Regions from separate parts of the Actinomadura sp. NPDC047616 genome, predicted to be linked through region 2. Evidence: predicted binding sites of a transcription regulator. Region 2 holds the regulator's gene; each other region holds the start of a gene.
The links. Region 2 encodes LexA, which represses DNA repair genes until DNA is damaged. Its sites were predicted from a motif close to TCGAACANNTGTTCGA; they were not measured.
Positions count from the first base shown of each region.

Region 1: ABZ801_RS36065 (alpha-ketoglutarate-dependent dioxygenase AlkB) is a predicted target of LexA. The motif match lies at 4,683-4,698, and genes of this name have one in related genera.
Region 3: ABZ801_RS06870 (SAV_6107 family HEPN domain-containing protein) is a predicted target of LexA. The motif match lies at 3,085-3,100, and genes of this name have one in related genera.
Region 4: ABZ801_RS34105 (alpha-ketoglutarate-dependent dioxygenase AlkB) is a predicted target of LexA. The motif match lies at 4,199-4,214, and genes of this name have one in related genera.

Region 1 is NZ_JBEYTB010000020.1:120,478-127,489, forward strand. It holds gene ABZ801_RS36040 (VOC family protein) at 1-137, shown strand, start outside; gene ABZ801_RS36045 (alpha/beta hydrolase) at 137-1,012, shown strand; gene ABZ801_RS36050 (hypothetical protein) at 1,322-1,495, opposite strand; gene ABZ801_RS36055 (MarR family transcriptional regulator) at 2,439-2,906, shown strand; gene ABZ801_RS36060 (hypothetical protein) at 3,291-3,605, opposite strand; gene ABZ801_RS36065 (alpha-ketoglutarate-dependent dioxygenase AlkB) at 4,135-4,680, opposite strand; gene ABZ801_RS36070 (hypothetical protein) at 5,536-5,739, opposite strand; gene ABZ801_RS36075 (DUF4189 domain-containing protein) at 6,001-6,591, shown strand; gene ABZ801_RS36080 (hypothetical protein) at 6,824-7,012, opposite strand, start outside.
Region 2 is NZ_JBEYTB010000009.1:50,548-57,559, forward strand. It holds gene leuS (leucine--tRNA ligase) at 159-2,621, shown strand; gene ABZ801_RS21960 (YciI family protein) at 2,618-2,959, shown strand; gene lexA (transcriptional repressor LexA) at 3,269-3,970, opposite strand; gene ABZ801_RS21970 (LysM peptidoglycan-binding domain-containing protein) at 4,156-4,572, shown strand; gene nrdR (transcriptional regulator NrdR) at 5,323-5,799, shown strand; gene ABZ801_RS21980 (vitamin B12-dependent ribonucleotide reductase) at 5,909-7,012, shown strand, end outside.
Region 3 is NZ_JBEYTB010000002.1:575,318-582,329, reverse strand. It holds gene ABZ801_RS06895 (hypothetical protein) at 1-330, opposite strand; gene ABZ801_RS06890 (hypothetical protein) at 356-1,285, opposite strand; gene ABZ801_RS06885 (arsenate reductase family protein) at 1,334-1,693, opposite strand; gene ABZ801_RS06880 (YbaK/EbsC family protein) at 1,690-2,163, opposite strand; gene ABZ801_RS06875 (L,D-transpeptidase family protein) at 2,229-2,978, shown strand; gene ABZ801_RS06870 (SAV_6107 family HEPN domain-containing protein) at 3,333-3,848, shown strand; gene ABZ801_RS06865 (hypothetical protein) at 4,359-4,643, shown strand; gene ABZ801_RS06860 (transcriptional regulator) at 4,800-5,294, opposite strand; gene pyrR (bifunctional pyr operon transcriptional regulator/uracil phosphoribosyltransferase PyrR) at 5,741-6,352, shown strand; gene ABZ801_RS06850 (aspartate carbamoyltransferase catalytic subunit) at 6,352-7,012, shown strand, end outside.
Region 4 is NZ_JBEYTB010000018.1:111,904-118,915, forward strand. It holds gene ABZ801_RS34080 (NAD(P)-dependent alcohol dehydrogenase) at 1-313, shown strand, start outside; gene ABZ801_RS34085 (DeoR/GlpR family DNA-binding transcription regulator) at 323-1,132, shown strand; gene ABZ801_RS34090 (zinc-dependent alcohol dehydrogenase family protein) at 1,149-2,150, shown strand; gene ABZ801_RS34095 (MFS transporter) at 2,163-3,383, opposite strand; gene ABZ801_RS34100 (CGNR zinc finger domain-containing protein) at 3,400-3,948, opposite strand; gene ABZ801_RS34105 (alpha-ketoglutarate-dependent dioxygenase AlkB) at 4,236-4,865, shown strand; gene ABZ801_RS34110 (pyridoxal-phosphate dependent enzyme) at 5,345-6,346, opposite strand; gene ABZ801_RS34115 (Lrp/AsnC family transcriptional regulator) at 6,447-6,962, shown strand.

The sequences.
Region 1 (7,012 bases), on a different contig from region 2:
ACGGATGGGGCGGCCTGCTCGTCGACGACGACACCTGGCAGGTCAAGACGCTCGACCGGCTGCACAGCTGGGGCCACCGGTCACCAGAGGTCGTCGCCGGCCTGCTCTCCCAGGCATCCGGAAAGGACGTTCACTGATGTCGCTGACCCAGGCCGAAGCCGCGCGCACCGTCCAGACCAGGGATTGGAGGCTCCGCTACTACGAGGCGGGCGACGGGCACCCGGTCGTCCTGCTGCACGGGAGCGGTCCGGGCGCGACCGGCTGGAGCAACTTCTCCGCCAACATCGAGGCACTGGCCAGGCACTTCCATGTGTACGCGGTGGACATGCCCGGCTGGGGCGACTCCGACGCGGCGACGGTCGAACGCCTCGACCACGTGGACGCGGCGATCCAGTTCCTCGATGCCCTCGGCATTCAGAAGGCCGCGTTCGTCGGGAACTCGATGGGCGGGCAGACCTCGCTCCGGCTTGCCACCGAGCACCCGGACCGGATCACGCACCTGGTCACCATGGGCCCACCGGTGGGGCGCATGCCCAGCCTCTTCGCCGCCGGCGACGGCCCGTCCGAGGGCCTGAAGGTCCTCATCGAGGCCTACCGCGACCCGAGCCCCGAGAACATGCGCCGGCTCGTGGAGATCATGTGCTTCGACAAGGCCAGGTTCGCCACGCCCGAGCTGTGCAAGGCCCGCTCCGACGCGGCCCTGGCCCGCCCCGAGCACCTGCGCAACTACGTCGAGGGACTGCCGAAGGGCGCGCCGCTCCCGATCTGGGTCAAGCCCGAACTGCTCCCGGCCATCCAGGTCCCCACGCTCCTCATCCACGGGCGCGACGACCGGGTGGTGCCCTTCGAGAACTCGCTCTACCTGCTCGCCAGCATCCCCGACAGCCGGCTGGTGCTGCTCAACCGGTGCGGACACTGGGCGATGATCGAGCACGCGGACGAGTTCAACCGGATCGTCACGGACTTCATCTGCCACACCCCGGAAACGGGGAATGCGCTGATCGAGCGTTGACGGTAACGAACCCGCACGCCCGCCTTTCGTGAGGAAGGCCTATCCAAACTCCAGTAGGAGAGCCCACTGAACGGGATCATGTCCTACATGTAGAGGTAGTAGGGCATGATCCCGGGCCCGTCGCGCAGGGCGAACGGCAGGTCGGCAGCGTGCGTGCCGCCCTGCCGACCAGGGGCCATGCCGCAGGGGGCCGGTCGCTGAACGCGACGGCCCCCACGACGACTGCGCGTAGCGCCGGGTCCAGCGTCCTGTCGGTGGTTCGTGTGAGGCGGGGCGAGTCCTCCAGATGTCAGGCCTTCCGCACGGTGGTCAGGGAAATGGCTCCAACCCCTGGGACTTGCCGGTCGCCCGGATGGCCGTCGTCGGCGGATTCGCCGCGGCGGTTTCAACACACGCCAAGCGGCCGAAGAGGCCACCGGCCGCGGCGGTGTTGTTGGCGTGGCTGTGGTTCATGTGGTCGGTGACGGTGCGGTTGTCGGTCACTGGCTTCTCCTTCACAGCGGTGCGAAGGCGCCGTCGGAAGGGCGGTGGGCGTGTGGCCCTGTCGCAGCTCCGGAAGCCGTGTGGTTCGGACCGCGGTCTACTTACGGTCGGAGAGTGGCTTGCGCATTGGTGGGCGACCCGTACCGGTGCGGCGGATAAGGCGAGCCATACCCGTGTCAACCTGGCGCCCTGTCTGGGCACGGTGGTGCCAGCCGAGTTATCGGTTCGTCGCTGCAGGCGATGTCCGCGAACCCGGCCACGCCCGCCGTGATCGCCGCGAGCGCGTACTCGTCCCACTCGAACGTGGTCGAGACAGTGACCTTGGGCCCGCCAACGCCGCCCCGATCCGGCGATGATGCGGCGGGCCGCCTCAATCTACGTCCAACCGTGGCATCCGCAAATCCATCAGCACCACGTCAGCGATGTGGTGCGCGGCAGCTCAGCGCCTCCCCAGCCTCGCCCACCACGGCGATGCCCCGCACGGCAGCATGGTCAACCCGGCGGGTACCAGCCGTTAGCCGTCGACGAGCAGCACCCTGATCGGCTACCTCTCCGACGCCCCCAGCCGTCCCCGGCTGGGCCCTCGCCGACAGAGGCAGACACCGGCCCGCCGACCATGCCGCCCACATGCGCCCTTCCCCGCGCACCGGAATACCAGCGCGCACCTCAAAGCCGCCGCCCGGCCTGCACATCGCTGCCGTCCACGCGACACGCTCCCGCATGCTCACCAGCCCGACGACCGTCATTGATCATTGCAGCGCCCCGCCCGTCATCACTGACCGGTTCTCGATCCTCCTGTGCGTCGCGGACGCGTCGCCGCTGCCCGGCGCCGACCACGCCCGGTCAGGATTATCTGCGCAGACAAGCATTTCACTATGTGCTCTGCCTGTGCAGTCAAGCTTCGCTGCTTCTGTACGACGGGCGGGGCAGTAGTGTTCGGCGTATGGCGACCTTGCGGTTGAGCGAGCTCGAGGACGAGGCCTGGCGGGGGTTCCTGTACGCACACGATCGGATCTGGCGTGAGATCGAGGCCGGTCTTGCACCGCTGGGCGTGAGCATGGCCGAGTACAGTGTCCTGGCCTTGCTCGGCGAGGCCGGTCGCGACGGCATGCGCATGTCCGAACTCGCCAAGCGCCGCCTGATGTCCACGGGCGGCTTCACCCGGCTCGCCGACCGGCTGGAGCGCCGTGGGCTGATCGAGCGGCGGCGGTCGGCCGAGGACGGCCGCGGTTTCGAGGCGGTCCTGACCCGAGAGGGGCGGGCACTCCTGCGCAAGGCCTGGAAGCAGCACCACGGCGACCTCCGGAGGCTCTTCTTCGACCGGCTCGACGAGGACGATCTGCGCCAGCTGACCACCATCTGGACACGGCTCGCCCCTGAGGACGAAGACGCCACGTCGTCAACACCCTGACTTGTCGTCGACGAGGGCAAGCAGAATGGCTGACCGGCAGAGGCGGTCACCACTACCACCGTGCCGGGTTCGGCTGCGCGAACGCGGTCTTTGACAACCACCCGTCCTGCCCGCCGCCGGGCCGGGGTGCCGGTTACTTGGCGGCTAGGGCGCGGCCGGTGCGGCGGACGGCGTCGCGGGCCTCGGCGGGTCGCTGGACGGCGAGGTCGGTCCGGGGCTGGGTTGACGCCGACGACTGTCCGCGTCCGACGACGGTCCCAAAGGAAGGCGAGGACGCGCCGCAGGTAGGGAGTGGAGTGGTCCAAGCCCTTGCGGGGGCCCGTAGCCGCCGCCGCGGACGGTGACCAGCACGGTGGGCATTTCTTCCAGGAAGCTCTGGGCGGCCTATCCGGCCGCCACCGTAACGAAGTCGATCCAGGTCTTGACGTGCTGCGAGACGCCGTAGTTGTAGAGCAGGACGGCGTCGGCGTCGCCCAGTTCCGCCGGCCCGGGCCAGGGGGCCGGGGGAGCGGTCTCGGACCTGTGCGGCTCCGGAAGCCCAGCACCCCCCTCTACCGGCGACCTTGCGGCCCATCCGCACGATGAGCCCGCCCGGATGAGCTGTTTCGCGACGTCCGGCACGACTTGCGCGAGCGGGTGTTTCTGGCGGCTGCTGTACGAGACCGCCGCGCGTGCCGATGAGATGTTCTCGCTGAACATGGAGAACCCGGATCTGGAGTTCCGGCGCGACCAGCAGAGTGATCGAGTACGTGCCCTGGCAGACCGGCACCGCCCGGCTGCAATCCCGCCTCACCGCCGGAGGCACTAGCGGGCTGCCGTTCCTCACCCGACCGCCGCTCGCACCAGCGGCCCCCGCGCCCCCGCGCCGCCCAACGTTTGCCCGCACACCGGCCGCGCTCCGAGCGCCTGTTCACGACCGCCTCTTCCGCCATCGATCCGCACCGTGCCAACTGGACGCTGCACAAGCTGCGCCACGGCGCATTCACCCACCTGACCGCCGCCGTACGCACCGCTCCTCACCTGCAGGCCAAGGCCCACGCCCCACCTGGACAGCCTCGCCTCCTACGTCCGTCTCGGCGGGGAAATCTCGATGCCGGATCGGTTAATCCGACGCCGAGGGGATCTTGGTGCGGGAGGGGTGACTTTCATGGACGGGCCGGTGGCCGCAGAGCCGGCGGCGATCGACGCGTCGGGCGCCCCGCCTGACCATCCTCGGCCGCGCCCGGGATCACAGGACGGTTCGCATCGTCACCGACACCCGGCGGCCACGTGGCATGCGTCCGTCCGGCCCCGGGTCGCTTTTGCGCGCGGGGATCGCGTGCCGCCAGGTGAACCGTGCCGGGCCGGTCATCACGCACAGGCTGCCGGGCACGAGCCGCACCGGTACGCGCGTCCCCTCCTCGGGGTGGGTGAACTCCATGACGCACGCCGATAGCAGGCTGACCGAGGCGACGGCCGGACCGAAGCACGGCACGCAGTCGACGTGGGCGCTGATGCCCTGCCCAGGGAGGTACTCGTTCACGATCACCTGGTCGGGCGGGCGGTCGAAGTGGCCCTCCTCATGCAGCCGTTCGGCCAGCAACACCGCCCAGGCGGGGAGCGGCGGGGCGGAGGCGCCGCCCACGCCGCGACGTCCGTAGTCATAGCGGTGCCCGTAGTGCTGTACGCGCCGCCGCAGCTGCGACGACCAGGGAGCCGTGTCGATGTCCTGGGATAGCCGCCGTTGGGCGGCGTCGTCCAGCCAGCCGGGCACGCAGAGAAGACCTGGAACCACATTCGAAAACCTATTCGATCAGGGCTGGGTCGTCCAAGCGGATCACGCCCTGTTCGGCCGGGTGGTTGTACATCTGCAGGAACGACACCGAGCAAATCTGGGGAAGCGGTCAGCCCGGTCGCCGATGCTGGGATCACCGCGCGCACGACGTCCCCGCCGAGCCCGGCCAGGGACTCTCCCGCGGCCCGTTGTCCTGGTTGTCAACCAGCCGAGACGCTCAGTAGCGCACCGGGGCCCAAGACGACATCGATGGCGCATCGAGCCACACCTGATGCCGCCCGTCAGGCACGACCGTCATACTGAAGCGGGTGACGCCCGGTCGGCCGTGGCCCAGCCAAGTCCGGTACGCAGCGGCGACCTCGTTTCGCGAATGGGCTCGTACTCAGGCGGGGGCCAGGCCACGACGGCCACCACTAGCCAACAAGCAGTCAGGATGTCGACACTGGTGCGGCATCGCTGGCACCGATCCGCACGGCAACGGCGACGTTCAGCTCCGCGACCTTGACCGGGGGCCGTTCCGGTGTTCCAGGTGGCCAGACCTGGCAGCAGACGACCGCGACGCGGGGAAGCGCGACGTGAGGACAGGCTGAGCAACTTGCACCCGGTGCGGCCTGATTCACGTCTGGACTGAATCCAGCGCCACCGGGGGTGCGGGCGCATGGACGTCAGGACGGAGCTTCGGCCAATACCGCGTGGTTGCCAGTTGTCGGCTTCGGCGAGTTCGAACAGGCGTTGTCGTCCGGAGGGAGGTCGGCTGTACGCGCGGCGACCAGTGCATCACCCCGGCGGCTGTTCGCTCTCCCTGCGCGCGGTCGACTCTGGCCAGTAGGCGAACGAACCGAACCACGGCCAGGGCTACCCTTCGGGGTCTTCGTGCTGCACCCAGGCCAGCCACTCGGCCGTGCTGTCGAGCCAGTAGTGCGCCCAGCCGCGCCGCCAGGTGTTGGCGACGCGGGTCCGACACGGGGTGGTGTGGCCGGATGCGGTCGTCGCGGTGAGGGGGAGGGGCGCCTTCTTGGCTGGGGGGCTGACCTGCGTGCTGTCCCCATCCGCGGACACGTGTTCGTGGTGTTGCTGGGCGGGGCGCTGGGAAGCAAGTCACTTCCGTCTGTGACTGCCAGCGATAGTCGGCGAATCCCTGATGGCGCCACGCGGTGCGGGTGGGCGCTTGTCACCACCACTTTGTCCTGGTGGAAAAGTCGCTATGATCTTCCGGATATCGACGCATCCCGGGGAGCGGTCACAGTGCAACCCCCTCAGCCGCCGCATGGTGGCCATCCACCCGGCTACGGATCCCCGGCCGGCCCACCCGGACCCCCGATGCCGCCCGGACAGCCGGGATGGGGGCCGCCCGGCCCGCGGCCGCCGAACAACAACCCGGCCGTCGTCATCATCGTGGTCGTCGGGGCTTTCCTGCTGCTGATCGGAGGCGGGGCCGTCCTGTGGTTGCTGGTCGGGTCCGATGGCTCGCCAGGCACACCGGCGGCCGCGAGGTCCACGCTGCGCGGCCTCCCGACTCCGCCGACCTACAGCCCCCCGACGTTCAGTCCGCCGACTTATAGTCCGCCGACCTACAGTCCGCCCAGTTCGGCGCCGTCCACCCCGGACCGCACGTACGCACCGGCACCGCAGAACTACGGAGCCATCGCCGTGGCGCCTAACGGCGCCGTCGGCAAAGCGTGGGACTACGATTCCGCGGCCGCCGCGAGACGGCGGGCGCTAAACGAGTGCCCCAGTTCCGGCTGCAAGGTCCTCACGACCTTCGTCAACGGTTGCGGCGCGGTCGCATACAACTCGAGAACCAACAAGTACTGGGGCGGCAGCGGCGCCACACGGGCCGCGGCCCAGAGGGACGCGATATCCAACGCGGGCGGCGGCCGCTGGATCACCTGGGTCTGCACCACGCGGTAGTGAAGAGCCAGCACGCGCGCCCGTCGTCCAGGATTACCCGCCCGTGATGTCGACCTCGCCATCTTCACGGTATGGGTGATGAGCCTCGTGCTGGCCGCGGTGCGACCGACGTTCCCGCTGCTGGTCCGGGGCACTGTCAGCCACTCCCCGGTCGCCTGGGGCCTGGCGTTCGGCGGCGTCTCGGTGACCTGCAGACGCGGATGCACAAGGCGGCGCCGTGACGCCCTCCGGTTCAGCGGCCGGTGATGCGATGGACCAGACCTTCGGTGTACTCCTTGGTGAACTGGCTCGCGGAACCGGTGATCTCGATCTCCCCGCCGGTGATGGGCGAGGTGACGGCCGGAGCGGACAGCACCCGGCCCTCGGCGATGATGGCGATCCTGTTGGCGGGCGGCTGCGCCTGGGCGGCCTTCGTCGTCAT
Region 2 (7,012 bases):
CCGCCGGGGGCCGGGGATCGTCTCCCGGAACCGGCAGCGCACCAGCCGAGGCCCCGCAGCCAGAGCCGTTCGGTACCAAGAGGACCAGTGGAGTAGCGACCGTGAGCAGCGACGACACCTCCCGCGCCACGCAGGGAGGTTCAGGGGGGCCCGCCTCCCTGAACGACGGGTACGACCCCCGGGCCATTCAGCAGAAGTGGCAGGCCCGCTGGGCGGAGCTCGACCCGTTCAAGGTGGTCGAGGAGGACGACGGCCGCGAGCGCCGCTACGCGCTGGACATGTTCCCCTACCCCTCGGGCGACCTGCACATGGGGCACGCCGAGGCCTACGCCATCGGCGACGTGGCCGCCCGCTACTGGACGCAGCGCGGCTACAACGTCCTGCACCCCATGGGCTGGGACTCCTTCGGCCTGCCCGCCGAGAACGCCGCGATCAAGCACAACGCGGACCCGGTGCGGTGGACCTACGACAACATCGCGACCCAGGAGGCGTCGTTCCGGCGGTACGCCCCGTCCTTCGACTGGTCGCGGCGGTTGCACACCTCCGACCCCGAGTACTACCGGTGGACGCAGTGGCTGTTCCTGCGCTTCTACGAGCGCGGGCTGGCCTACCGGCGCGGCGGCCGGGTCAACTGGTGTCCCAAGGACCAGACCGTGCTGGCCAACGAGCAGGTCATCGGCGGCCACTGCGAGCGCTGCGGCACGCTGGTCGAGCGGCGCGTGCTGACCCAGTGGTACTTCAAGATCACCGATTACGCGGACCGGCTGCTGGACGACATGGCCGCCCTGGAGGGCAAGTGGCCCGACCGGGTGCTGCTGATGCAGCGCAACTGGATCGGCCGCTCCACCGGCGCCGACGTCGACTTCGTCATCGAGGGTCGCGACCAGCCGGTCACCGTCTACACCACCCGCCCCGACACCCTGCACGGGGCCACCTTCATGGTGGTGGCCGCCGACGCCGAGCTGGCCGAGGAGATCTGCGCCCCCGAGCAGCGCGCCGCGTTCGAGGCCTACCGCGAGCAGGTCTCCCACGAGAGCGAGATCGAGCGGCTGTCCACCGAGCGCGAGAAGACCGGCGTGTTCCTGGGCCGGTACGCGATCAACCCGGTCAACGGCGAGCGCATCCCGATCTGGGCGTCCGACTACGTGCTGGCCGAGTACGGCCACGGCGCGATCATGGCCGTTCCCGCGCACGACCAGCGCGACCTGGACTTCGCGCTGAAGTTCGGGCTGCCGGTGCGCGTGGTGGTCGAGACCGGCCAGCCCGACCCGGCCGAGACCGGCGTGGCCACCACGGGCGACGGGCGCATCGTCAACTCCGGCCCCATCGACGGGCTGAACAAGGCCGACGCGATCACCCGGATCATCGAGATCCTGGAGGAGAAGGGCCTGGGCAAGGCCGCGGTCAACTTCCGGCTGCGCGACTGGCTGGTGTCCCGGCAGCGGTTCTGGGGCTGCCCGATCCCGATCGTGCACTGCCCGTCCTGCGGCGAGGTCCCGGTGCCGGACGACCAGCTGCCGGTGCGGCTGCCCGACGACCTGCGCGGCGCCGACCTGAGGCCCAAGGGCACCTCGCCGCTGGCCGCCGCCGAGAACTGGGTCAACGTCGAGTGCCCCAAGTGCGGCGGCGCGGCCAAGCGCGACAGCGACACCATGGACACCTTCGTCGACTCGTCCTGGTACTACTTCCGGTACTGCTCGCCGACGTACGAGGACGGGCCGTTCGACGTCGAGCAGGTCCGCAAGTGGATGCCGGTCGACCAGTACACCGGCGGCGTCGAGCACGCCATCCTGCACCTGCTGTACAGCCGGTTCTTCACCAAGGTGCTGTACGACCTGGGCATGATCGACTTCACCGAGCCGTTCACCCGCCTGGTCAACCAGGGCCAGGTGATCCTGAACGGCAAGGCGATGTCCAAGTCGCTGGGCAACATGGTCGACCTGGGCGAGCAGATCGAGCAGTGGGGCGTCGACGTGGTGCGCCTGGCGATGCTGTTCTCCGGGCCGCCCGAGGACGACATCGACTGGGCCGACGTGTCGCAGCCCGGCATGGCCAAGTTCCTGACGCGCGTGCACCGCATCGCCACCGACGTGACGTCCGCACCCGGCACCGACCCCGCGGCCGGCTCGGTCGACCTGCGGCGCGTCACCCACCGCACCATCGACGAGGCCACGACGCTGATCGAGCAGCACCGCTACAACGTGGCGATCGCCCGGCTGATGACGCTGGTCAGCGCCACCCGCCGCGCCATCGACGAGGGCCCCGGCCCCGCCGACCCGGCCGTCCGGGAGGCCGCCGAGACGATCGCGGTGCTGTTGTCGCTGTTCGCCCCCTACACCGCCGAGGAGGCGTGGGAGCGGCTGGGCCGCGAGCCGTCGGTGGCGACCGCGGGCTGGCCGGCGGCCGACCCGTCCCTGCTGGTGCGCGAGTCGGTGACCTGCGTGGTCCAGGTCGCGGGCAAGGTCCGCGACCGCCTGGAGGTGCCGCCCGACATCGCCGAGGACGAGCTGGAGCGGCTGGCGCTGGCCTCCGCCAAGGTCAACGAGGCTCTGGCCGGCGCACGGATCCAGCGCGTCATCGTCCGTCCGCCCAAGATCGTGAACATCGTGCCCGCCAAATGAGCACGCTGCACCTCCTGCTGCTGCGCTACCGCGGCACCGAGGACGAGGTCGAGCCGCACGTGCCCGCCCACGTGGCGTACCTGGAACGCCACCACCGGGCGGGCACGTTCCTGGCCTCGGGCCAGACGGTGCCGTCCGAGCACGGCGGCGCGATCATCGCGCGCGGGACCGACCGCGCCGAGATCGAAAAGATCGCCGAGAATGACCCGTTCGTCTGCGCGGGCGTGGCCGAGTACGAGATCATTACAGTCGATGTGGGCCGGGTCCATCCGGCCCTGGCGGGACTGGCCGGCGTCGGCCCGTCCCGCGTCCGCGCCCCGGGAGAGCCGCCCGGCTGACGCGGCGCATCGGCCGCGCAGCCCGCGGTCCAGGCACCGGCGGGCCCGAATCCGAGCCTGACGGCCGCGAGCGGAGAACCACCGCCGCGGCCGTGTCTCGGCCTGGCCTGGCAGGCGCGCCTGGGCGCGGGCGCCGAGCGGCGCTCGTGGACGAGCTGGAACTGGAATGGGTGGAGACGAGTGCGTCCGCACGCGGTTGTCGAGATGACGCCTCCTGCGCACAGCGCGGGGCGCATGCGAACGCCCGCCACCGCCCTGGGGGCCGGTGACGGGCGCGCGGGAGTGACCTGGCCGCGCCGGGCCGGGACGTCACATCTTGCGCAGGACGGCGACGACGCGGCCCAGGATGGACGCCTCGTCGCCGGGGATCGGCTCGTAGGCCGGGTTCTGGGGGACCAGCCAGATGTGACCGTCGCGGCGCTTGAAGGTCTTGACGGTGGCCTCGCCGTCGATCATCGCGGCGACGATGTCGCCCTGCTCGGCCACCGGCTGCTGGCGCACCACGACCCAGTCGCCGTCGGCGATCGCCGCGTCGATCATCGAGTCGCCGGTGACCTTCAGCAGGAAGTGGGTGCCCTCGCCGACGAGCTGCTTGGGCAGGGTGAACACGTCCTCGACGGCCTCCTCGGCCAGGATCGGCCCACCGGCGGCGATCCGTCCTACCAGCGGCACGTAGGCGGGGGCGGGACGCGGCGCGGTGTCCTGGCCGGCGCCGGGCGCGTCGAAGTTCTCGGTGTCGGTGCGCACCGGCGTGGCGCCCGGGACCCGCACCTCGACGGCGCGCGGCCGGTTGGGGTCGCGGCGCAGGTATCCCTTGCGCTGCAGCGCGCGCAGCTGGTGCGACACGCTGGAGGTGCTGGTCAGGCCGACGGCCTCGCCGATCTCGCGCATCGAGGGCGGGTAGCCGCGACGCTGCACCGAGTCGCGGATCACCTCCAGCACCATGCGCTGCCGCTGGGTCAGGCCCGCCTCGTCCATGGGGCCGTCGGGCAGCTCCCGGACCTTGGTCATCGCTCGTCGCCTCCCGACGCTCGCTCCGTCACTCCTTGCCGAACGTTATCGCGTCCGGCTGCAATGATCAAACAATTGTTCGAAGAATGTACTCGCGTTTCTCGGGGGGCTGCGGTACAACATCGTACAGACGTTCGATCGAATATGCATTCGAAGATCGGCTGTCGGTCACGAAGGGGACCGAGATGGCGGGTTCGCTCCACCCACACTGCATAACGGCCGAAGCTCCGGCCCTCACCACACACATCCAGCACGCACCGCCGCCCCTGGGGGCTCCGGCGGAGGGCGCGTGGGACGATCTGCGGCTGACGCGGCGCGGCCGCATCGTGATGATCGGCCTGCTGGCGGTGCCGCTCCTGGTCGCGTTGTGGCTGACCGCGACGGCCCGCGCGGGCGCCGGCGGCCCCGACGCGTCCGACCCGGGCGTGCGCCCGGGCAAGACGGTCGTCGTCGGCAACGGCGACTCCCTGTGGACGATCGCCCGGCGCGAACGCCCCCGCGACGACACCCACCTGCTGGTCCGCCGCATCATGGATCTCAACAACCTGTCCACCACAATCGTCCGCCCGGGCCAGCGCCTGCGCCTCCCCGCCAACGACTAACCCCCGCATTCACGCCGTAACAGCTGTCGCGCTCTTGCGGCGGCAGCCGCCTCACTCTCCCCACCAAGCCGGAGCGGTACGCCCTGCTCTGCCGACGGGGCGCGAGGCGAACACCAATGGCTCGGCCCCACCAGCCAAAGGGGCCGAGCCGCTGCTGCCCAGACCCGGGCGGCGTAGTGCGCGCGGTCACGGCCATGGCAGCCGCCGCCCGCCGGGTCTGGGCCAGGGCGTCGGCCCGCCTCGCGCGGCGTCACGCTGGGCACGGCCAGATCTGCCGCCGCCGTGCGCGTTGGTGCACCGCCTTCGCGGTCGCCTCCATCCATCCGTATCCGCCGCTCGCACCCGCTCCGCTGGAGTACGGTCGCTCCCGGCCCGCCGTCACCCATCGCGGCGGGCCGGCTGTAGTGATGTGGCGATTTTTGGGGACTTGTGGGTTGGCCTCACCGTGCGAGGCGACCTCCCGTCCGAAGGCTTCGGCGGGGGACGCGAGAAGCCTTACGGCAAAGGGGGTTTGGGTGGTTTGTGGGGGTTCTTGGGGTCCGGTGGAAGCGACACGCCGAGACGGGGTCGGTGGGCCCGGTGTGACGAGGGTCTACTGACGGGGGTCGTGATCCAGGTTGCGTTGCCCCTCCGGGCGTCCTACGGTTGACCACAACATCTAGTAGTTACACGGGTGTCATTAGCCACAAGTTGTGTCTTGTGGGGGACGATTTCTCGTGTGGCTTGATCTGTCAGGGGAGGAGGGAACGCGTGCACTGCCCGTTCTGCCGCAACCCTGACACCAAGGTGATCGACAGCCGCTCCACCGACGACGGATCGGCCATCCGGCGCCGCCGGTCGTGCCCGGAATGCGGCAAGCGGTTCACCACACAGGAGAACGTGCTCCTCATGGTGGCCAAGCGCAGCGGCGTCACCGAGCCGTTCTCCCGGGAGAAGATCATCGCCGGCGTGCGCCGCGCCTGCCAGGGCCGTCCCGTCGACGAGGACGCGCTGGCCAAGCTCGGGCAGCGGGTGGAGGAGGCGATCCGGGCGACGGGGGTGGCAGAGATCCCCTCGCACGAGATCGGACTGGCCATCCTCGGCCCGCTCGGCGAGCTCGACGAGGTCGCCTACCTGCGGTTCGCCTCGGTGTACCGGGGTTTCGAGACGCTGGACGACTTCGCCAGAGAGATCGAGTCACTGCGTACCAAGGCCGGTTCCTCGGGGGAGCCTGGCCGGCCCCTGTGAGGGGCGGGCTTCACGACTGTTGAGAGCGCCCGCGGCCGGGAGCAAACGGCCGGCGGGCGGGGTTATTCCTGGACAGGGCCCGGCGGGAGGGCCCGAGAGGGGGAAGGTCATGACGGAGACGGTGAGCGGCTCGGCGGCCCGGCGCGGCAGGGGGAGCCGCAAGGGGCTCAAGGTCGAGCGGATCTTCACCACGCCCGGCGTGCATCCGTACGACACGATCCGCTGGGAACGTCGTGACGTGGTCATGACCAACTGGCGGGACGGCTCCGTCAACTTCGAGCAGCGCGGGGTGGAGTTCCCCGACTTCTGGTCGGTGAACGCCGTCAACATCGTGACGTCGAAGTACTTCCGCGGCGCCCTCGGCACCCCCCAGCGCGAGCACAGTCTCAAGCAACTGGTCGACCGGGTGGTCAAGGTGTACGTTGACACCGGCCTGGCCGAGGGCTACTTCGCCTCGGAGGAGGACGCCCAGATCTTCGACCACGAGCTGAAGCACGCCCTGGTCCACCAGATGTTCAGCTTCAACTCCCCCGTCTGGTTCAACGTCGGCACCAAGTCCCCGCAGCAGGTCAGCGCCTGTTTCATCCTCTCGGTGGACGACTCGATGGAGTCGATCCTGGACTGGTACAAGGAAGAGGGGATCATCTTCAAGGGCGGCTCCGGCGCCGGTGTCAACCTCTCCCGCATCCGCTCCAGCAAGGAACTGCTGTCGTCCGGCGGCACCGCCAGCGGACCGGTGTCGTTCATGCGCGGCGCCGACGCGTCCGCCGGGACGATCAAGTCGGGCGGCGCCACCCGCCGGGCCGCCAAGATGGTCGTGCTGGACGTCGACCACCCCGACATCGCCGAGTTCATCGAGACCAAGGCCCGCGAGGAGAACAAGATCCGGGCCCTGCGCGACGCCGGGTTCGACATGGACCTGGGCGGCAAGGACATCGTCAGCGTCCAGTACCAGAACGCCAACAACTCGGTGCGCGTGTCGGACGAGTTCATGCGCGCCGTGGAGAGCGACGGCGAGTTCGCGCTGCGCGCCCGCCTGAACGGCGAGGTCGTGGACACCGTCAAGGCCCGCGACCTGTTCCGGCAGATGGCCAAGGCCGCCTGGGAGTGCGCCGACCCGGGCATCCAGTACGACGACACGATCAACGACTGGCACACCAACCCCGAGTCGGGCCGCATCACCGCCAGCAACCCGTGCTCGGAGTACATGAGC
Region 3 (7,012 bases), on a different contig from region 2:
TCAGGCCGGGACGGTGCGCTGGGTGGCGTTGAGGCGGTCGTAGATGTCCCACAGGATGCGGTCGGCGGCCTTCTGCAGGCTGGCGCGGTTCTCGTCGAGCTGCCCGCCCCACTGCCGCGCCTCCGGGCCCAGCCAGGCGTCCGTGCCGCCCAGCGTCTTGACGGGCGCGTCCAGGGCCTGGCGCAGCCTGCCGATGCTGCCGTAGGCGTCGGCGTACGCCTGGTAGAGCTGCCGGTAGGCGGGGTTTGGACGCTCGTGGGGCGACAGCTTGGCCGCCGCGGACTCGTCCAGCGGCGGAGGCAGGCTCCCGGGGGGCGGCGGAGCGGCCATGACGACCTCTCAGGTCTGTTGTGTCTCAGGTTTCGAGTGCGGGCTGACGCTGGTCGGACTGGGGTGAGGCGGCCGTCGGGCCGTGCAGGCCCAGCTTGGCCAGCGCGTCGCGGGCCTTCTGGCTCATGTCCGCGCCGGTGAGCACCTGCACCGCGACGGAACGGACCTCCCGGCTCTCGGCCTCCTCCAGGAGCGTGCGCAGCCACGTGACGTCCATCGTGAGGTGGTGGCTGGCCGTCCCCAGGGACTCCTGCACGAAGCCCAGGCGCGTCTTGTTCCCGTCGGCCGCCTGGAGCAGGGCGGCGACCCCGGCCGGGCCGAGCCGCTCATAGAGCTTCTCGGTGTAGTCGGGGTCGTCGGCGTTGGCCTTCAGGTGCTTCCACACCGAATCGGGGACGGGCTTGTGGTCCTTGAGCGCGGCGGACACAGCGAGCGCGTCGGCACGCGCGGCCTTGGCGGCGGCCTCCCGGGTGGGGAAGTTGCCGATGTCGCCCGCGCCGTTCGGCGTCGTGTTGCGGGGCGGCTTCGCGGGGGCGGGCTTGAACGGACGCGACGGCGCCCCGCCGCCCTTGGACGGCTGCCCGCCCTTGCCGGCGCCGCCCCTGGGCGTGGGGACGCCCCGCGTCGCACCCGTGCCCGGGCCGCCGGACGGGCCCGGCGCCGGGGACGGGGCGGGCGGCGTCTGGACGCCCCCGCCCCGGTCGGGATGGGTGACCGCGTAGTTGTAGCGGCGCGTCAGCATGCCGAGCTGGTCGGCCGTCCACTGCGCAACCTGGTCGGCCTGCCGGTACCCGGCGGCCGACACCCCCGGCGGGGGGCGGTGGCCGTTGAGCCAGCCCCGGATCGCCGTGGCCGCCTCCTGCATCTGCTTGAGGAGCTGGTTGAGCGCGGGCGGATCGATGCCGCGGAAGTCGGCGTTTCGCGCGGCCGGCCCGGTGCGCATCTGCGCGGTCATCCGCCCTCCCGAACGTCGTGGGTCCGGTTCCCCAGAATCACACCGGCATCACTCGCTGTCGAGTACCCGCCGCACCGAGTCGGGGTCGCGGGCCACGACCGCGACGCCGTCACCGGTCAGGACGATGGGCCGCTGGATCAGCACCGGGTTGGCGACCATCACCTCGATCCAGCGCGCGCGGTCGCGTTCCATGTTCTTCAGGTCCAGCTCCTTGGCGACGGGCTCGTTCAGCCGTGCCACGTCCCACGGCTCGGCGCCGATACGGGTGAGCACCGCGTCGAGCTCCTCGGCGGTCGGCGGATCGTCCAGGTAACGGCGCTCGGTGTAGGAGACCCCCGCCTCGTCCAGCGCGGCCTTGGCGGCCCTGCTCTTGGAGCAGCGCGGGTTGTGCCAGATCTCGGTCGTCATTCGTCCACTCCCACGTCGGCGGGGTCGCCCCCGGTGATGCGCACCAGCTCCTCGTACGAGGTCGGGAAGACGGTGTGGGGATGCCCGCCCGCCGCCCACACCACGTCGTGCTTGTCCAGCCACACGTCCACGAGCGTACGGATCGGGGCGGGGTGCCCGAGCGGAGCGACACCCCCGATCGGCTGACCCGTCGCCTGCCGGACGAACTCCGGCGTGGCCCGCCTGACCTTGCGCGCCCCCACCAGCGCGGCCACCCGGCCTGTGTCGACCCGGTGGGCGCCGCTCGTCAGCACCAGCAGCGGGGCGCCGTCGGCGTCGAAGACGAGGCTGTTGGCGATCGCGCCGACCGCGCAGCCGAGCTGCTCGGCGGCGGCCTGGGCGGTGGGGGCGGGTTCGGGCAGCTCGACGATCTCGCCGGTCGCGCCCCGCTCCCGCAGGGCCTTTGCCACCCGTTCGGCGTTCGCATGCATGGCAGCACTCTAGAGTGTCGAGAACTGTACCTTGGGTGCATTTGCCCAGGAAGGGAGGTATGCGGATGCGTGCACGGATGGCAGCCGTACTGGCCGGCGCGGTGGTCGCGACCGGCTTCACGACCCAGGCGGCGACGGCCGCCGAAGGCGCCACCACCCCCACCGTCGAGCAGGCGGCCGCGCCCGCCCAGCGTCCCACGCTGAAGCTCGGGTCCAAGGGCGACGCCGTACGGCAGCTGCAGACCCGCCTCAAGCAACTCCACTACGACCCGGGGACCGCCGACGGCCGCTTCGGGACGTCCACCCAGATGGCGGTGTGGGCCTTCCAGAAGGTCAACCGCCTCGCGGTCAACGGCACCGTCGACGCCGGCGTCTGGAAGGCGCTGGACGCCCCCAGGCAGCCCCAGCCGCTGACCAAGCGGCGTGAGGCCGACCGTGTCGACGTCGACCTGACGCGCCAGTACCTCGTCGTCTACAAGGACGGCAGGCTGCGGCTGATCTCGCATGTCTCGGCGGGGTCCGGCGAGCGCTTCTGCACCACCGACCCCAAGACCAAGAAGGAGCACTGCCGCCACGCCGTCACCCCGACCGGCGACTACCGCACGCAGCGCCGCATCGACGGCTGGCGCGTCGCGCCGCTGGGCCGGCTCTACAACCCGATCTACTTCAACGGCGGCATCGCCTTCCACGGCGCGCCGAGCGTGCCGGACCACCCGGCCTCGCACGGCTGCGTGCGGCTGCCCATGCACATCGCCGAGTACTTCCCGAAGATCGTCGCCAACGGGGTCGCCGTCCACGTGCGCCGTCCGGCCTAGCCCGCGACTGTCGGACCCGCCTGCTCTACTGGCCCTGACCAGGGCGATCGTCGCCGTGTTCGAACACGTTGACGAATCGTCATGGGGACGGTTTACTGTGAATGCGTCGAACTTATGTTCGACGTGGTACGGGACTCGCGGACCGTGCCAGGGCTACGGGGCGCGGCCCCCTGCTCGCCGGCCCGACGGCCGGTGTCGCCGGGGTCCGCGGTGTTCACGGGGGCACGTCCCCCGGAACCCCCGCCCGTCCCCGCCGGATCAGCGCGCGATCCGGCGGGACGGACGGCCGGGCGGAGCGAGGGGAAGCGCTCCGCCCGGCCGGCCAGGCCGGCCCGAGCCGGAAGGAGACAGGCCATGTCCGTCACGAAGACCACGCGGGGCGCCCACTCCGCTGTTCACTCTTCCGCCCAGTTCGGCGACCTGCCCCGCCCACGTCCACGCCCGCTTCCTGCCCCACGCCCGGCCCACACGGCCACCGGGCAGCTGCAGGCCGCCCGCATGGGCCTGGCCGAGGCGGCCGAGGCCACCTCGCCCGCCGTGCGCTACGTGTGCGCCCACCTGGCCGCGCTGCGCGCCGCCGCCGCGGTGCTGGCCTCCAAGGAGCCCGTGGAGACCCACCGCCGCGGCCGTCCGCGCAGCGTGTGGGTGCTGCTCCCCGAGGCCGAGCCCGCCCTGCGCGAGTGGGCCGCCTTCTTCGCCGCCGGCGCCGACAAGCGCGCCGCCGCCGAGGCGGGCCTGCCCCGCGCCGTGACCGCGCGTGAGGCCGACGAACTCCTGCACGACGCCGAGGTGTTCGTCTCCCTGGTGGAGGAGACCCTGGGCATCCCCAGCCAGCCCACCCTCCCCATCCCCGACTCCCGCGCCAGCTGACCCAAGCCCGGAGCACGCAACACCTCACCACCCCACGACCTGCTCCGTCACCCCCCACCCTCGACCAGACACCCACCCAGAAGACGCTCCCAAAGCCACCGCCCGGGTGAGCTACGGCCGACTTCGCCGCAGCCCTGTCCTCGGTGCCCAGCCGGGGGAGGCCCCGCAGACCTCCGACCGGGCCCAGTCGGCCCGCTCGCCGTCCCGCGGTCGGCCCCGCCACAGCCCCGTGTGCGGTGTCCCACGGGGCGACGCCCGGACCCCCATCTCGAGGCGGTCATCCTCCCCTGGTCTGGCCGCCTCGCCCGCCGGGGCCGCCGTTCCCCTCCCTGGACCAACGGCGGCCCCGGCCCCCTCGGACGCCCGGTGCGACATCCCCGCACATCCAGCCCACCACCGCGCCGCCTGCTGCCAATCCCTGCTACCTGCCACGCTTCCCCCCGCGCCCCCCGATGGGCGCACGCTCAAACGGCGGCCCGGGCCCCACGCTCGGATGCCTGGTGGGGGGCGGTGCTGCTGGCGGCGGGGCTGGCCGCGCTGACCCTGGGCGCGGAACTGCTCGTCGTCGCGGCGGTGCCCGCGGCGCACACGGGGGTGGCCACCGGTGTGAACACGCTGCTCCGCACCGTAGGGGCGTCGCTGGGGACGCAGGTGAGCGCCGTGATCGTCACGGCGTCGGTGCCGGACGGCGGACGGTTCCCCGCCGAGTGGGGCTTCGCGCTCGGCTTCGCCGTCAGCGCGGTCGCCATGGCGGGCGTGCTCGCCGTCGCCGCGGCGGCGCCGCGCCGGTGGTGACGCGCCGGTGGTGACGCGCCGGTGGTGACGCGCCGGTGGTGACGCGCCGGTGGTGATGCGGCGGGCGATGCCGTCCGGGGCCTGGCACGCGAGGCGAGGGGCTCGTCTCGCAGACCAGGCCCCGGACGCCGGGTCGAGGGGCTCCCGGTCAGGTGGTCAGAACGCCTCCACGGCGCGCCGGGCCTCCGGGTCGAGAACGCCCCAGCCGATCAGTTCCTCGGTCAGTTCGGACGGCGACTTGTCGTAGATCACCGCCAGCGACCGCAGATCCTCCTGCCGGATGGACAGGACCTTTCCGTTGTAGTCGCCCCGCTGGCTCTGGATCGTCGCGGCGTAGCGGGCGAGGGGACCGGCCTTGTCCTTCGGAAGCTGCTGCAGACGCTCGAGATCGATCACGAGCTTCGGTGTAGGCCCGAGCGGGCTCGGCGCGGCTCCGCCGGGCAGCAACTCGGAAACCGGCACGCCGTAGAAATCGGCGAGCTCGGCCAGCTTCTGAACGGTGACGGCGCGGTCGCCCCGCTCGTACGAACCCACGACGACGGCCTTCCAGCGGCCGCGGGACTTCTCCTCCACGCCGTGCAGGGACAGGCCCTGCTGGGTGCGGATGGCGCGTAGGCGCGCCCCAAGAGCCTTAGCGTATTCAGACGGCATGTGCGGTCCCCCAGGCTCACTTTCGTCGTCGTTGTCGGGCCCCCGGAACGCGCTCCTTCGTGCCCGGGGGGAAGCCCGGACCCGGAGGCTGCACCGCCCCAAGGGTCCGTCTCCAGCGATGGTTACGGACAGTGACGGTAAAACGGGGACGGCCCTAGGTCAAGCTGATTGGAAAAAAGCGGTCGAATCCGCAGGTCTCGATCCGGACCGTCCGGATCGGGCCGGCCCGTCGCGCGCACCGGTCACGTCCGGCGCCCGATCCGTACATTCCCCGAATGTGACCGCTCTCACCAGGCAAGACGCCCGGTATCCCCGGTACGGGGCAGAGCGGGGGGACTGCTACGGTGATACGGACGAGCGTCCTTTAAGGCCCGTCCCGTGAGGCGGGAAAGGAGGTTTCAGTGGTGAATGCTGCCCCCCGGCGGGAGGAGCCGGCGGAGGCGCGCGTGGCGGACGGTGACCCCCGGCCCACCGATCCCGGAAAGGACTCCGGGCACAAGGCCGTTCTGGAGGGTCCCGACATCCGGCGTGCGCTCACCCGCATCGCACACGAGATCCTGGAGCGCACCAAGGGCGGCGACGACGTCGTCCTGCTGGGCATCCAGACCCGCGGCGTGACGCTGGCGCGCCGCCTGGCCGAGCTGCTGGAGCGCGTGGAGGGCCGCCCGGTCCCGCGCGGTTCGCTGGACGCCACGATGTACCGCGACGACCTGCGGATGAAGCCCGCCCGCGCGCTGAACCGCACCGAGCTGCCCGCCGGCGGCGTCGACGACCGCATCGTGGTGCTGGTGGACGACGTGCTGTTCTCCGGCCGCACCGTCCGCGCCGCGCTGGACGCCCTGGGCGACCTGGGCCGCCCGCGCGCCGTGCAGCTGGCCGTACTCGTCGACCGAGGCCACCGGCAGCTGCCGATCCGCGCCGACTACGTGGGCAAGAACCTGCCCACCTCCATGCGGGAGACCGTCAAGGTCATGCTCGCCGAGAACGACGGGCGCGACGCGGTGCTGCTGGGCCCGGCCGACGGGCGTCCGCGCGCGGCCGAGGGGAGGCACGGCTGATGCGACACCTGATCTCGGCGGCCGACCTGAGCAAGGACGACGCGCTGCTCGTGCTGGACACGGCCGAGGAGCTGGCCCGGGTCGCCGACCAGTCCATCAAGAAGCTGCCGACGCTGCGCGGCCGCACCGTGGTGAACCTGTTCTTCGAGGACTCCACCCGCACCCGCATCTCGTTCGAGGCGGCCGCCAAGCGGCTGTCCGCCGACGTGATCAACTTCTCGGCCAAGGGGTCGAGCGTGTCCAAGGGGGAGAGCCTCAAGGACACCGCCCTGACGCTGGAGGCCATGGGCGCCGACTGCGTGGTCATCCGGCACGGCGCGTCCGGCGCCCCGTACCGGCTGGCCAACTGGGTGCACGGCAGCGTCGTCAACGCCGGCGACGGCACGCACGAGCACCCCACCCAGGCGCTGCTGGACGCGTTCACCATGCGCCGCCGCCTGGGCAACCTGGAGGGCCGCCGCGTCACGATCGTCGGCGACGTGCTGCACAGCCGTGTGGCACGCTCCAACGTGCTGCTGCTGGGCACCCTCGGCGCCGACGTCACGCTGGTCGCGCCGCCCACGCTGCTGCCGGTCGCGGTCGACACCTGGCCGTGCTCGGTGTCCTACGACCTGGACGCGGTGCTGCCCAAGAGCGACGTGGTGATGATGCTGCGGGTGC
Region 4 (7,012 bases), on a different contig from region 2:
GGAATGCTCGGGCGTGCCCGCCGCGATCGGCGCGGCCATCCGCCTGGTCGGCCGCGGCGGCCGCGTCGTGCTGATCGGCATGGGCGGCGATGAGATCCCGCTGCCGCTGGACCACGTCCAGCGCCACGAGATCCAGGTCACCGGCACCTTCCGCTACGCCAACACCTGGCCGACCGCGATCGCGCTGGCCGCGTCCGGCAAGGTCGACCTCGACCGGCTCGTCACCCACCGCTTCGACCTGGCCGAGGCCGAACGCGCGCTCACCGTGGCGGCCCGCGACGAGACCGCGATCAAACCCGTCGTGCGCCCCTGAGAGGAGAGGGTGAACCGCAAGGGGCGTCCCTCCGAGGCCGCCGTGGAACGACGCCGCCAGGACATCCTGCGTCACGTCATGGAACGCGGCGAGGCGCGCATCGACGACCTGGCCGCGCGGTTCGGGGTCAGCCTGATGACCGTGCACCGCGACCTGGACGACCTGGTCGAGCGGCGGCTGCTGCGCAAGCTGCGCGGCCGGGTCGCGGCGCTGCCGTCGCTGACCGTCGAGCGCGCCGAACGGTTCCGCGAACGCCTGCACGCCACGGAGAAGGACGCCCTGTGCGCGGCGGTCGCCGGGCTGGTCCGTCCCGGCACCACCGTGCTGCTGGACGACTCCACCACCCTGCACCCGCTGGCCCGCCGCCTCGCCGGCGTCGAAGGGCTCACCGTGGTCACCAACTCGCTGGCGATCGCGATGATCCTCGGGCGCGCCGACGGCGTGGAGGTGGTGCTGCTCGGCGGCCGCTACCGGGGCGACTTCAACTCCTGCTCGGGCCCCGACGTGACCGCCGCGCTCGCCCGCATCACCGCCGAGCAGGCGTTCGTGTCGGCCACCGCCCTGCTGGAGGGCCGCCTGTTCCACCCCAGCCGCGACTCGGCCGAGGTCAAGGAGGCCATGCTCGCCGCGGCGCGCCGCAACATCCTGCTGGCCGACCACTCCAAGTTCGGCAAGACCGCCACCTACGCCTACGGCGACGCCGCCCGCTACGACCTGGTCGTGACCGACGCCGCCACCCCCGCCGAGGAGATCGACGCGCTGCGCGGCCTCGGCGTCCCCGTCCAGATCGTCCACCCGCCCGAAGATCCACCCCGCTGACAAGGAGCGTGCCGACATGCGAGCAGCGCTGATCGAGACCCCCGGAACCGTGGCCGTCACCACCGTGCCCGACCCCGCGCCCGGGCCCGGCCAGGTCGTCGTCGCCGTCGCCGCCTGCGGAATCTGCGGCACCGACCTGCACATCTTCGACGGCGACTTCGCACCCACCCCGTACCCGATCGTGCCCGGCCACGAGTTCGCCGGTGAGATCGTCGCCGTCGGCGCGGGCGTGGCGGGCCTGCGCACCGGCGACCGCGTGGCCGTCGACCCGTCGCTGTTCTGCGGCGCCTGCCACTACTGCGAACGCGGCCAGGGCAACCTGTGCGAGAACTGGAACGCCATCGGCGTCACCCGCGACGGCGCCTGCGCCGAGTACGCGCTCGCACCCGCCGCCAACTGCCACCGGCTCCCCGAACACCTGGACCTGTCGCACGCCGCGCTCATCGAACCGCTGTCGTGCGCGGTGCGCGGATTCGACCTGCTGCCCCGCCGCATGGGCGACCACTACCTCATCTACGGCGCCGGGACGATGGGCCTGATGATGCTGCAACTGGCCCGCCGCGCCGGAGCCGCCTCCATCTCGGTGGTCGACCTGAACGCCGCGCGGCTGCCGGTCGCGACCCGTCTCGGCGCCGACGCGGTGGCCGCCTCGGCCGACGAGTTCGACCGCCCGCAGGGCTGGGAGGTCGTCATCGACTGCACCGGCGTGGTCGCCGCCATCGAGGACGGCCTGACCCGCGTGCGCCGCGGTGGCACGTTCCAGCAGTTCGGCGTCGCGCCCGCCGACGCCACCGCCCGCTTCTCCCCGTTCCGCGTCTACAACGACGAGATCACCATCGTCGGCAGCATGGCCGTCCTGCACAGCTTCGGCCGCGCCGTGGACCTGATGGGCCGCGGCGTCATCGACCCCGACATCATGATCAGCGACCGGTTCGCCCTGGACCGCTACCCCGAGGCCCTCAACGCCTTCCGCGACGGCATCGGCCGCAAGCTGCAGATCCGCGCCGCGGCCGACTGAACGCCCACATCCTCACGTGCCGACGCCCGCCGCCCCGCGTCCCGGCGGCGGTGGCGGCGCGCCGCGGTGACGTGTCAGCAGCCGCATCGCGACGATCCCGCACAGCGGCCCCGGCGCCAGCACGGTGAACGCCCACTGCCACCCGACCGCGTCCGCCGCCGCCGGCACCAACCAGATCGTCACGCCGGTGAGGGTGAACCCGCAGGCCATCTGCACCGTCAGCGCGCTGCCGACGAGCCGCTGGTCGGCCAGCTCGGTGACCAGCGCCGAGAACTGCGGAGAGTCGGCGACCACCGTGAAACCCCACAGCAGCCCCGCCAGCGCCAGCACCCAGGGCGGCGCGTGCAGCAGCGAACCGATCAACATCGCGCAGGCCGCGGACCCGGCCATCATCCAGATCGCCGCGCGTTCACGGCCGAAGCGGTCGCCGAGGACACCGCCGACGTAGTTGCCCGCCCCGCCGGCCACGAAGACCGCGAAGGTGACGTAGGCGGCCAGCGCCGAGTCGTCCAGACCGCGCGGCCGCAGCGCCGCCGAGTAGAACAGCAGGAACCACGACCACATCGCGTACAGCTCCCACATGTGGCACAGGTAGCCCACCACCGCCAGCCGGGTGCCGCGGTCGGCCAGCAGCCGTCCGACGAGGCGCGACTCCAGACGGGCGCGCGGGAAGGGGTACGGGCCTTCGCGGACGGCGACCACCACGATCGTCCCACCGAGCGCGGTGAGCACCGAGGTCGCCCAGATGACGGTGTGCCAGTCCAACCCGCCCAGGCCGTTGACCAGATGCGGCGCCCCGGAGCTGACGGTGAGCGCGCCGACCAGCAGCCCCATGGCCGCGCCCAGGCCGGTCCGGTACCAGGTGGCGACGAGCTTGAGCGCCGGCGGGTACACGCCCGCGATGAAGAACCCGGTCGCGAAGCGCACCATGCTCGCCACGACGACACCGTCGGCGGCCAGCAACGCCGCGTTGGCCGCGGCCGCGCCCAGAGCACTGACGAAGATCAGCCGGACGGGAGCCATCCGGTCCGGCAGGCTCGTCGCCGCCGACACCAGCGCTCCGGCCACGAAACCCCACTGCACGCAGATGGTCAGCCAGCCGGCCGCGCCCGCCGACAACCCCCATTCGGCGCGCAACTGGGGAATCACGGCGGAGGCCGAGAACCAGGTCGACTTGAGCAGCAGCAGTGTCAGTGCGAGCGTGCACAGGTTGCGGCGGGCGGCACGGCTCATGGTCCTCCAGCGCGGTCTACGGCCCGGGCGTCCGCCGCCGGGCACGGAAGGCGGCGACGCCGCCGCGGTTGAGACAGGCCCGCGAGCAGTAGCGGCGCCGCCGTCCCCTGTTCAGGTCGGCGTACACCCGGTCGCAATCGTCCAGTGCGCAGACACCGAGCCGGTCGACGCCGTACTCGCACACCAGGGTCGCCAGCCCCATCGCGGTGTGCGCCCGGAGCCGGTCGGGCAACGCGGCACCGGACACCGCGTAGTGCATGTGCGGCCCCAGACCGTGGTCGGAGATGTGCGGCTGCATGGGGACGGCGGCCAGCAACCCATTGAGCAGGGCGACCGCCGCCGTCACGTCCTCGGCCTCGAAAACCGGCCGCAGGTCCCGGGCCCAGCGACGCAACGTCGATGCCTCCGGCGCCGACAGCTCCGCGGCCGCGTACTTGAAGGCCAGCAGAATCTCCCGCAGCCCTTCGTCAGAGGCGTGGGCGCCGCGGGCGGTGACCGCATTGACCAAGGCGACAGCGGTTCCCACCCCGTCGTTGCGGTACGCGTCCGCTCCCGAAGCACCCACACCGGCACCGTAATCGAATAGACGGCCGAAAAACCTTACATGGCCGGAAGCGGCCCCCCACGCACGTCGGCCACCCGAGTCACCTGACCGCGACCGGGCTGCTCAGGAACGATGACGCGGTGGCACCGACGGGATCACCCTTCGCTGGACGATGATGTTGCGGCATTCATCGAGACGCCGCATGCGTGGAACACCGCTCAGCCCCGAGCTCGGGGCTCGGACTCACGGGCCGATAGGGACTCCCAGGCCCTCGAACATGTGTTTGACCAGGTGGGTAGCATGAGCGCATGGAGAGCGCCCTCCAAGGTTCGATCTTCGACTCCTGGGACGAGGCGGGCCCGCGCGAACTCGGACATTCGGTCCGGCGCGTCCCGCTCACCCATGGGGCCTGGATCGACCTGCGTCCCAACTGGATCGCCGGCGCCGACGCGCTCTTCGAACGCCTGCTCACCGCGGTCCCCTGGCGGGCCGAGCGCCGCCACATGTACGACCGCGTGGTGGACGTCCCCCGCCTTCTCGCCTTCTACGACGAGGACGCCGAACTCCCCGACCCGCTCCTCGACCAGGCCAAGCGGGCCCTCAACGCCCACTATGCCGAGGAACTCGGCGAGCCTTTCCGCACCGCCGGTCTCTGCCTCTACCGCGACGGCCGCGACAGCGTGGCGTGGCACGGCGACACCATCGGCCGCGGCAGCACGGAAGACACGATGGTCGCCATCGTCTCCGTCGGCGCGCCCCGTTCCCTCCTGCTGCGCCCCCGTTCCGGCGGCTCCGCCCTCCGCTACGACCTGGGCCACGGCGACCTGATCGTCATGGGCGGCAGTTGCCAGCGCACCTGGGAGCACAGCATCCCCAAGAGCGCCAAGGACTCCGGCCCTCGAATCAGCATCCAGTACCGCCCAAGAGGCGTCCGCTGACAGACCGGGCACCGACGCCGGCGCGCCCCTCTGCTCGGCTCGCACGCGACCAAGGGAACGCCGCATCGGCCGCCTTGCCCGCCTGGCGACCGCCGGACGGTCCACCGCCGACCCGCAGACCAGGTCATGCCAGGTCACCAGTCCGCTTGCGCGGCGGCGGGCCCACCGTAGATCGGGGGCCTGGCGCGGACTAGGTGAGGTGATAGGGCAGTCCGGTGTTCGGAATGTCGAGCCTGTCGCAGTAGGCCGTGTTCAGTTCGTTCCAGCCATAGTTGACCGCGTCGGCGCCGCGAATGGGCGCGATGGGCGCCCCGTCGAGCAGGCGTTCCGCGACGTCGAGACCGTGCCGCGCCGGACGCGCGTCAGCCGTTCTCCGCAGCGCGGTAGGCGATCAGTTCCTCGGTCGTGTGATCGCCGAGAAGTCCGGCTCCGGCGGCCGCTTCACAGCAGTGGTCGCGCTCATGTCTTCTCCCTGTTGTTCAGAAGGTCGTGCGTCCGGCGGAACTCGACGTTCGCGCGGGGCACGTGAGCCGGGCCGCCAGCTCCCTGACCTGTTCGGGACGCGGGTTTGCGCCGGTCAGCACTGTCGCCAATCGGTCGCCGGCGACCGCACCCTCGGCGATCGCCGCCAGGCCCGCCGCCCCCGCCGGTTCCAGGACGATTCCGAGCGTGCGCGCCGCCACTTCCATGGCGGCGGCGATGGCCTCGTCGGTCACCAGGACGATCTCGTCCACCAGGACGCGGGCCCGCCGCACCGAAGCCTCCAGCGGACCGCGCACCGCGATCCCGTCGGCGAACGTGCGAGCGCGGTCGAGGCGGACCGCGCGGCCCGCGCGCAGGCTCTCCAGCATCGAGGGGGCGCCTTCGGCGTTGACCCCCACGATCCGGGTGCCGGGAGCGTGCTCCTTCATCCAGCGCCCCACGCCGTTGATCAGCGCACCGTCGCCGACCGGGAGCACGACGGCGTCGAAGCTCGGCTCACCTGCGTGGCGGGTCAATTCGAGTCCGATCGTTCCGGCGCCCTCGGCGATCGCCGCCTGCAGACCGTCCTGCAGGTAGACGCGGTCAGGATGGCGTTGGGCGTGGGCGGCTGCGGCCTTGCGTGCCGACGAACCGTCCGCCCCGGCCTCGACGACCCGGGCGCCGAGGGTCTCCATCCGCTCCCGCTTGGCGGGGTTGACCGTCTCGGGCACGAACACCTCGACCGGCATCCCGCGGGCCCGTCCCGCGTAGGCGACGGCCTGCCCGAAGTTGCCCGAGCTGGCGCATACCACCGGCGTGCCGGGGGCGAGTGCGCTCAGCATCAGATCGGCGCCCCGGCCCTTGAAGCTGCGCACCGGGTTGGCCGTCTCCAGCTTCACCGTCACCGTGCGGCCGCCCAGCGCCCGGCACAACTGCTCGTCGAGGTATTGCGGGGTGTTGAGGAACACCGGATCGATCACTCGCGTGGCCTGCTCGATCCGCGCCACGTCCAGGTCCATGCCTGTCGCCTTTCCTCAGCGGTTTGCCGACCCGGCCGACGTTATTCGAACTCCCGATCGAAGCGATTGAGAATATCGCGCCGCGACGCAATAATCTTGCATGCCCGAAGCACCGCCACCCCGCCTGGACGAGATCGACGCCCTGCTGCTGGACCTGCTCCAGCACGACGCCGGACGCACTCTGCACGACCTCGGGGAACAGATCGGGCTGTCACCGAGCGCCGTCCAGCGGCGGATCGCCCGCTACCGCAAGGACGGGCTCGTCACCAGGCAGGTCGCCGTCCTCGACCCGCACCGCCTCGGCCCCACCGTCCTGGCCACGGTCCTGGTGACCCTCGACCAGGAGTCCTTCGAGCACCACCGCGCCTTCTCCGAACGGATGCGCGCGGACCCGCAGGTCCAGCAGTGCTACCGGGTCGCAGGACCATGGGACTACGTGGTCGTCCTGGCCGCGCGGAGCATGCGCGAATGCGGCCGCCTCGGCGACCGCCTGTTCAAGGCCGACGACAACATCAGGCGTTACGAGACCCTGGTCGCCTTCGACACCATCAAGACCGGTCTGGCGCTCCCGCTACCCGCACCACAGTCCTCTCGCCCACAAGACGGCCCGCCATAAGCGAGAAGACCCTTGGACAGTTGGAAGCTGCGGCCGGATGGGGCGGAGCC